Regions from separate parts of the Effusibacillus dendaii genome, predicted to be linked through region 1. Evidence: riboswitches for the same ligand, from Rfam matches in the RefSeq annotation. Region 1 holds a riboswitch; each other region holds the start of a gene.

The links. Region 1 has a riboswitch for cyclic di-GMP ahead of skT53_RS10130 (tetratricopeptide repeat protein). Riboswitches for the same ligand answer to the same signal wherever they lie in the genome.
Region 2: it holds a riboswitch for cyclic di-GMP, as region 1 does, so the genes downstream of both, skT53_RS14485 (phosphatase PAP2 family protein) here and skT53_RS10130 (tetratricopeptide repeat protein) in region 1, are expected to answer to the same signal.
Region 3: it holds a riboswitch for cyclic di-GMP, as region 1 does, so the genes downstream of both, skT53_RS19215 (Spo0E family sporulation regulatory protein-aspartic acid phosphatase) here and skT53_RS10130 (tetratricopeptide repeat protein) in region 1, are expected to answer to the same signal.

What each region holds. Positions count from the first base shown of each region.
Region 1 is NZ_AP023366.1:1,871,835-1,874,101, reverse strand. Features, by position in the region: gene skT53_RS10135 (HD domain-containing protein) at 1-519, shown strand, start outside; cyclic di-GMP riboswitch class I at 664-764, shown strand; gene skT53_RS10130 (tetratricopeptide repeat protein) at 826-1,707, shown strand; gene skT53_RS10125 (long-chain-fatty-acid--CoA ligase) at 1,892-2,267, shown strand, end outside.
Region 2 is NZ_AP023366.1:2,702,997-2,705,263, reverse strand. Features, by position in the region: gene skT53_RS14490 (GGDEF domain-containing protein) at 1-285, opposite strand, end outside; gene skT53_RS14485 (phosphatase PAP2 family protein) at 422-937, opposite strand; cyclic di-GMP riboswitch class I at 1,153-1,241, opposite strand; gene skT53_RS14480 (glycosyltransferase) at 1,324-1,758, opposite strand; gene skT53_RS14475 (response regulator) at 1,813-2,267, opposite strand, start outside.
Region 3 is NZ_AP023366.1:2,168,653-2,170,919, reverse strand. Features, by position in the region: cyclic di-GMP riboswitch class I at 1,197-1,280, shown strand; gene skT53_RS19215 (Spo0E family sporulation regulatory protein-aspartic acid phosphatase) at 1,327-1,533, shown strand; gene skT53_RS11655 (hypothetical protein) at 1,799-2,218, shown strand.

The DNA of each region.
Region 1 (2,267 bases):
ATCAAACATGCGCTGGCGGTGGAAACGTCCGTCAAAGCGTATGCTGAAAAATTTGGTGAAGATGCGGAAAAATGGGCTATTGTCGGCTTGCTGCATGATTTCGATTATGAGCAATATCCAACTCCGCAAGAGCATCCCTACAAAGGATGCGAAATACTCAAGCAACTCGGATATCCGGAGGATGTGATTCATGCGATCCTTTCCCATGCGGAATACACGGGAGTGAAACGGGAATCTCTGTTGGACAAGACATTGTTTGCCTGCGACGAATTATCGGGATTTGTCACGGCGGTAGCTTTGGTTCGGCCGAGCAAAAGCATTTTTGACGTGGATGTCAAGGCGGTCAAGAAAAAACTGAAAGACAAAGCGTTTGCAAAAGGCGTGTCACGCGATGATGTATACAAAGGGGCGGAAGAATTGGGAATCAGTCTCGATGAGCATATTCAGTTTGTGATTGATGCATTAAAAGACAGAGCGGATGATTTGGGGCTGCGCGGTGAGCCGGTTGCTTCTTCCTGAGCAGGAGTTCGAGCTGGGATTGGGAGTTTCGAGTGCAGAAAGCCCGCTTTAGGTGGGACTTTTGTCGCATTTTTTATAGTGTAGAAGGAAATTCGGAGCGTTTTGTTTAAGATATTTTAAAAATGTGATTTTTTTGAACGACACTGATGTTAAGGGCAAAATCATCGAAAGGTGATGACGCAAAGCTGCGGGTCTAAGAAAAGTTGCAGTCGTTCTGCGCTTTTTATGACAGCCGGGCCGCCGCAGTGGCAGCACATTCCCTTGTCTGCCTCTGAGGCAGACATTTTTGTTTGGGGAGTGTGAAACATGAACTTGCATTTGCTTCCTAAAGATTGGCAATCGGTGCGTGAAAAGGAACACCCGTTTGATTCTTGTTTCACGGAAATGCTGGATGAGTTGGGGCGTGAAGATGGGTCGCTGTTAAATACGCTTGTTCTTTTTGAATCGATGAAACAACAGGTGGTGGAACTGGCAGAAATTAGAATCCATCGGCTGTTGGAGCGGGATGGGAGTACTTTTGTCGATGAAGATAAGTGGCACATTTATGATATTTCATTACTGCAGCTGAAACTAAAATTTTTAGCATCTGAATCAACGGTTGAGACAGATGGCTTTTTGTTCCTGTTTCTGAGCATGACCTATTACCGGTTGGGATATCTGGAAGAAGCAAAGGACTCAGCGATTTTGGCAAGAAAACATTATAACGGCACCGAAGACGATAGAGGACTGGTTTTCATCGATTATCTTCTGGCGGTATGCTGTGCGGAAATGGAACAGTGGGAAGAAGCGCAGGATTGGTGTCTGATGGCCCTGTATGGAGGGGCAGACGATACACACACGCTTTTTTCTTGTATATGGCAGTTATATGGACTGACTTTTCAACGTCAGAGTAAAACGGAGCAGGCTGTGGCTGCCTACCTGATGGCTTATGAATCTTGGCGAAAACAGGGAGTTGACGCCAAGCAGGTACAGACGGCGTTGTCCCTTTCCCTGGTGTTGTCACAGCAAAAAGATTGGATGGGCGCCATTCATTATTTAAAGAAAGTTTTTCCTGTATGCTGTGAACCCCATATGTGGCAACTTAAACTTGAGGTTTTGCATATGTTGAAACATTTGTTTGCGAAAACGGGACAAACAGGGCCATTGCTGGCGTGTGAGCAACAGATCGAGCGTCTGGCATATAAATAGAGATATTTTTCAGCTTCGGGTCCGCTTACATAGCGGACTCCTTTTTACAATCTTACTCTCCCACTCAAGTAGTAATGTATTGTGGTTTTAGTGAAAGATTGCTAAACTAGTGAATAGTCATTCATAAATGAATATTCATTCATTTATGCTCGTTATTTTGATCAGGGGATACAGGAGGGTTATCATGAGTACGAGAGGGACATCATCCACTTTTGAGGAAACTGGCATGGCGGATTTGACAGTGCCGCTTATGCTGGCACAGACCAGCGAGCGGTATCCGGATCGGAAAGCGATCTACTTTCACGGAACAGAAATTGATTATAAAACATTGTTTTTTACGGTGGACCGGTTTGCGGCAGCCCTTGCCGAGGCCGGAATCGGTGAAGGGGACCGGGTGGCGATTATGCTGCCGAATTGTCCGCATTATGTGATTGCCTATTACGGAATTCTGCGTGCGGGTGCCGTTGTGGTTCAGATTAGTCCCATGTCGGTGCCGCGCGAAGTGGAACATTATGTTCAGGATTCGGGTGCAAAAGCGATTGTGGTGTTTGCTCCCTTGC
Region 2 (2,267 bases), 830 kb from region 1:
ATCTGGCAAAAGAAAAAATAAAAACAGATCATCCCCTAACATTCGCCGGGAGAAACATCCTTCCCATTTTTCCTGTTCGAACCTCAAAATGATCTGGTTGAGCGTCTGCAATACACGATTGCAAAATAGCTGTCCACGGGTCTGGTACACATCACCAAATCGTTTGATGTCCAGATAAATGAATCCCACTTGACCTTTTTTCAATTGTCCATTCAATCGTTTTAAAAACCTTTCGTTTATAAAACTATCATCCAGCAACAAAATACTCTTCTGTCGATTCCCCATCGTTCTCTCCGCCCTCTTCGACAAAATTCCACATTTTGTCTTATCAGTATACCGATGGAGTTTATTTAAATGGTTAATTATTTGTAAATTTAAGTAAAAATCCTTATTGTACGGTCATAGAAGAACTTTGGCACAGTCATGCCAGCCAAAGCGGGACCGCTGTCCCCAATACAGCGCCGATCGCCACATCTGACGGATAGTGCAGTCCCAAATATACACGTGAACTGGCGGTTAAAGCCGCAAGTGCATACAAACCCGGAGACAAGACGGGAAACGCAATTGACAAAACAGTCGCCGAGCAAAAGGCGGCTGTTGAATGGCCAGATGGAAATGATGCATCTGTCAGAAGTTTTCGTCCCGTAAATACATTCTCCAGAACCTGATAGGGACGATGGCGCGGCAGCAGCTTTTTACAAGCGGCCACAATCAGATGGCTAAACAACAGGCTGATCGCCAAATGAACCCCTTCATAGCGCCAATACGGATCACTCTGCAGCAAAAAAACCAGCGACATGCCAATCGAGAAAACAGTTCCACCCAGATGTGTAACTACAGGCATCAACTGTTCAAAGAACGAACATTTGCAGGCGCCATTAATCCAGCGGAACGCCCGGATGTCTCTTCCGACCATCCATTCAGCCATACGCTGCATAATTTCACTCCTCAAAATTCTCTTCTATAAGGATAGCATTAAAGTATTAAGTTTTTATAAAAATCGTGTGAAAGGGTGATGAAAAACAAAAACAGCGAAAACACAAACTAAGAGGTTCCTTGGAATAAGGAACCTCTTAGTTTGTGGGGGGTAGGGGGATTCCAAAAGGGTCAATGAGGAAACCTTTTGGGGGATTGAGCAATTCACCCGGAACAATCAGCAGCCTGGCTATCATTGCTTTGGGGAAGCTTTAGACCCATGGCTTTGCGTCCCTGTCTTTCGACGAGGTTTGCCCTTGATGATTGACTCGCTCCTTGTCTTTAATTTTACATGTGTCGACAAAATAGTACATAGGTCTGCACGACTATTTTTATACAAATTCCTCATTAACCGAAAACCCTTTTAAAATAAGGGATAATTCTTTTGGTGTTTTTCCAGCTCCGAAGATCATATAGGGCAAAAGGACTATCCTGATCTGCTGATGACCACACAGATTCCAGCAATCCCCCGTCGTATTCCCGGTCAGTTCCGATCAATTCAATTCTTGAATAATTCTCCTGCAAACGACTGACAATTTCCCGGGTCGAATCCTCTGAGCCGGTATCCACCACAAGGATATGAAGATCATTTTTTAAGAAAAACGAACGCACCAACAAAAAACGCAGTAAACCTTCCACGTACGCTTCTCCGTTGCGAACCACCAATACTAACGTAAACCTGTGACCTTCACTGATCGAAGGGGATTCATAAAGTCGAACCACCTGATAGAGCGCGGCGACAATCCCGTAAGCAGCGAACGCCCAAATCAAAAGAGCGAGCATACCGAACACCTCCCTTGTGGTGTCACTATATGCGCGCCCTCTATTAGGCGTTCGTCATAACCTTACCCAACCGTTCCTGGCTGCTGCAATGACCGCCTGCGTGCGGTCGTCTACATTAAGTTTACCTAAAATAGAAGAGACATGATTTTTCACTGTTTTTTCAGATATGAATAACGCCTCACCAATCATTCGGTTGCTTTTTCCTTCCGCCATTAAACGAAGGATTTCCATCTCTCGAATCGTCAAAAGCTCCCGCCATGTCTCCTGTTCAACGGCTGCCGCCGCCTCCTCATGAGCGGATGCGTGATCAGTTGCGTTGTAGCTCAGACGTTTAAACTCGTTTAATAATTTGGTGGTAATCTGAGGGTGAATGAACGCTGTTCCATTTGCAACTTGCCGGACAGCTTCTACTAACACTTCCGATTCGACATCTTTTAAAAGATAACCGTTGGCACCGGCCCGAATGGATTCAAAAATATATGCCTCATCATCATGAATGGATAATATCA
Region 3 (2,267 bases), 300 kb from region 1:
TTCACTTCGTTTTTCAGAAGTCTCCTCTGGTTTTTACTCTGATTTGCATGCAGACTTTTACTGGTTTAGAGTGATAAAGTGAAACAGATGAAAGAGCGGGAAAAGCCTTGATACGATTTGGTTTGTGGAGAGGAGCGGGTGGGGGAGGTTTTGGGCAGACTTTTTTTGCGATGCACACCTGTATTTCCTCGGCTCTTTTCTTAAATCAGGTGAGAGGATTTATTGGGAGGGGAGACGAAGAAAATCCTTGTGGTACAAAGGATTCAAACGTTTTTCTCCTGTTTTTTCTCGATCATTTCCTCCGATTATCTGTTGCCCTATCCCGAATCTGTTTCCCTGCCTTTCCCCCTGCTCTTAGTTCGACTTTAATTGCTTTTTTGACCCCGTTTTTTCACGTCGTAATCCCTGTTTTTCCCAGAACCCTATGACGACTATAATTACATTGGTAATTTTTGGTATATGGTGTGGAGAGGCGGAGAAGCCTTGTGGCTGTAGGAGCGAGAGTGGATGGGGAAAGGTGACATGGGCGAGACGACTTTATTTTCGGTGCATACTTGTGTAAAAAGCAGTTTTAGATTGCCCACAGCCTAAAAAGTTTGCCTAAAGCTTAATATGTTTGCCTACGAGCTGAGCGAAATTTGGGGATCTACTCCTGTTTCTGCCTCGGCTATTTTCTTCATTTTCTAACATCTGATTTTCCCTTACCTTACGTGACTTTCCAATGCTCAAACCAGCTCAAACATGTTTGCCATATCTGAACTCTTGATTTTTACATACAATGGTAGAGTAGATAGAAGAACTGATGAGAAGCGGAGGGAGGGGATCAAGATTGTACGGGCATCAATTTTACATGGCTCCAGTCACGAAAAGAGTGGAGTATTTGAATGATCAATTGAAGGGAAAAACGCTGTAGGAAGTAGCCGACAGCCATTTTCTTGATATGGAGGACATCTAGGCAGAATTGAGCCGAGATGGTTTTTACTTTGTGCCTGACTTGAATCAATTTATTCCAATCGATCATGGAAATGTCGCATAATAAACGAAAAGGTCATAGAATGGGGATCCATTTATGACCATTACATAAACAACTGATAGGATTGTCAATCGGTTGCTATTCAATGTTTTTTGAAAATATTGAAAATGGTCGGGGGAAATAGTATATTTATGTCAATACAACTAAATAACCAAATCGCATCGTGTGAAAAAGGCAAAGCAACTGAAAAGTTGTGACGCAAAGCTACAGGGGCTAAGGTTTTATGCTATGTCAGCCAGCTACCGAAACTCCAACCTATTAAGGGGGAATGTGATTTGGAAAGTCGCGTTCACATGCGTTTAGATGCAGAAATTACGATGCTGAAGAAACGATTGATTCGTGTGAGTCAAGATGTGGATTGTTTAACTCACCCATATATGCTAAAAATAAGCCAAATGTTAGACGTGCGATTGAATGAGATCGAACGTATAAAAAAAAGTGCCGTTTTAGGGAGTTGTTGCCGCCAATGTAGGCGGTTTTTCATTTTCTTGAATGACTGAAAATGCTTGTGCGGCATGGGTTTAAGGTAGGTGAGAGTGTAAGGAATGAATCGACAAAATTCAAGGATTAGAAGGGATACACATAACCCTCTTAAAAACTCAAGAGGGCTTAACGGATCGGGAAATCACCAACGCCATATTAGGAGTAAATGAGCCGCAACAGGCGGTAAACCAGGCATGCAGGTCATTGGAGACAAAACAAATCATTAAACGTATTCGGCGAAAAGATGGTAAGCTGGGAAATTATTTATGCTCGGAGGGTATCTTGGTAGAACCAGTAACTCATCAAGAAAATGTGCGAGATAATGAATTGTCATCCGTCTTTTCTGAAGACAATATCAAACAATTCCTAAAGGAATTCCTCCATTCAAACGGTTGGGAAACGCAGATTGCATGGGGAAAAACTCCTGGAATTGACATAAATGCAATAAGAGGAACGGAACGTTGGATTATTGAGGTAAAAGGCTTGGGGACTTCTAATCCAATGAACGTAAACTATTTCTTAGGGGTCTTGGCTGAAACACTTCAGAGAATGGATGACCCAACTGCAAAGTACAGTATAGCGTTACCCGATGTTAAACAGTTCCGAAATCTTTGGAGTAGACTTCCTTTATTAGCTAAGAAACGGACGGGTATTACTGCTTTATTTATAGATGAACAAGGCACAATTGACGAAAGTGAATAAAATTCCTGACAGATGGCAAGTCATCAAATAATCGCACATAACAAAAGAA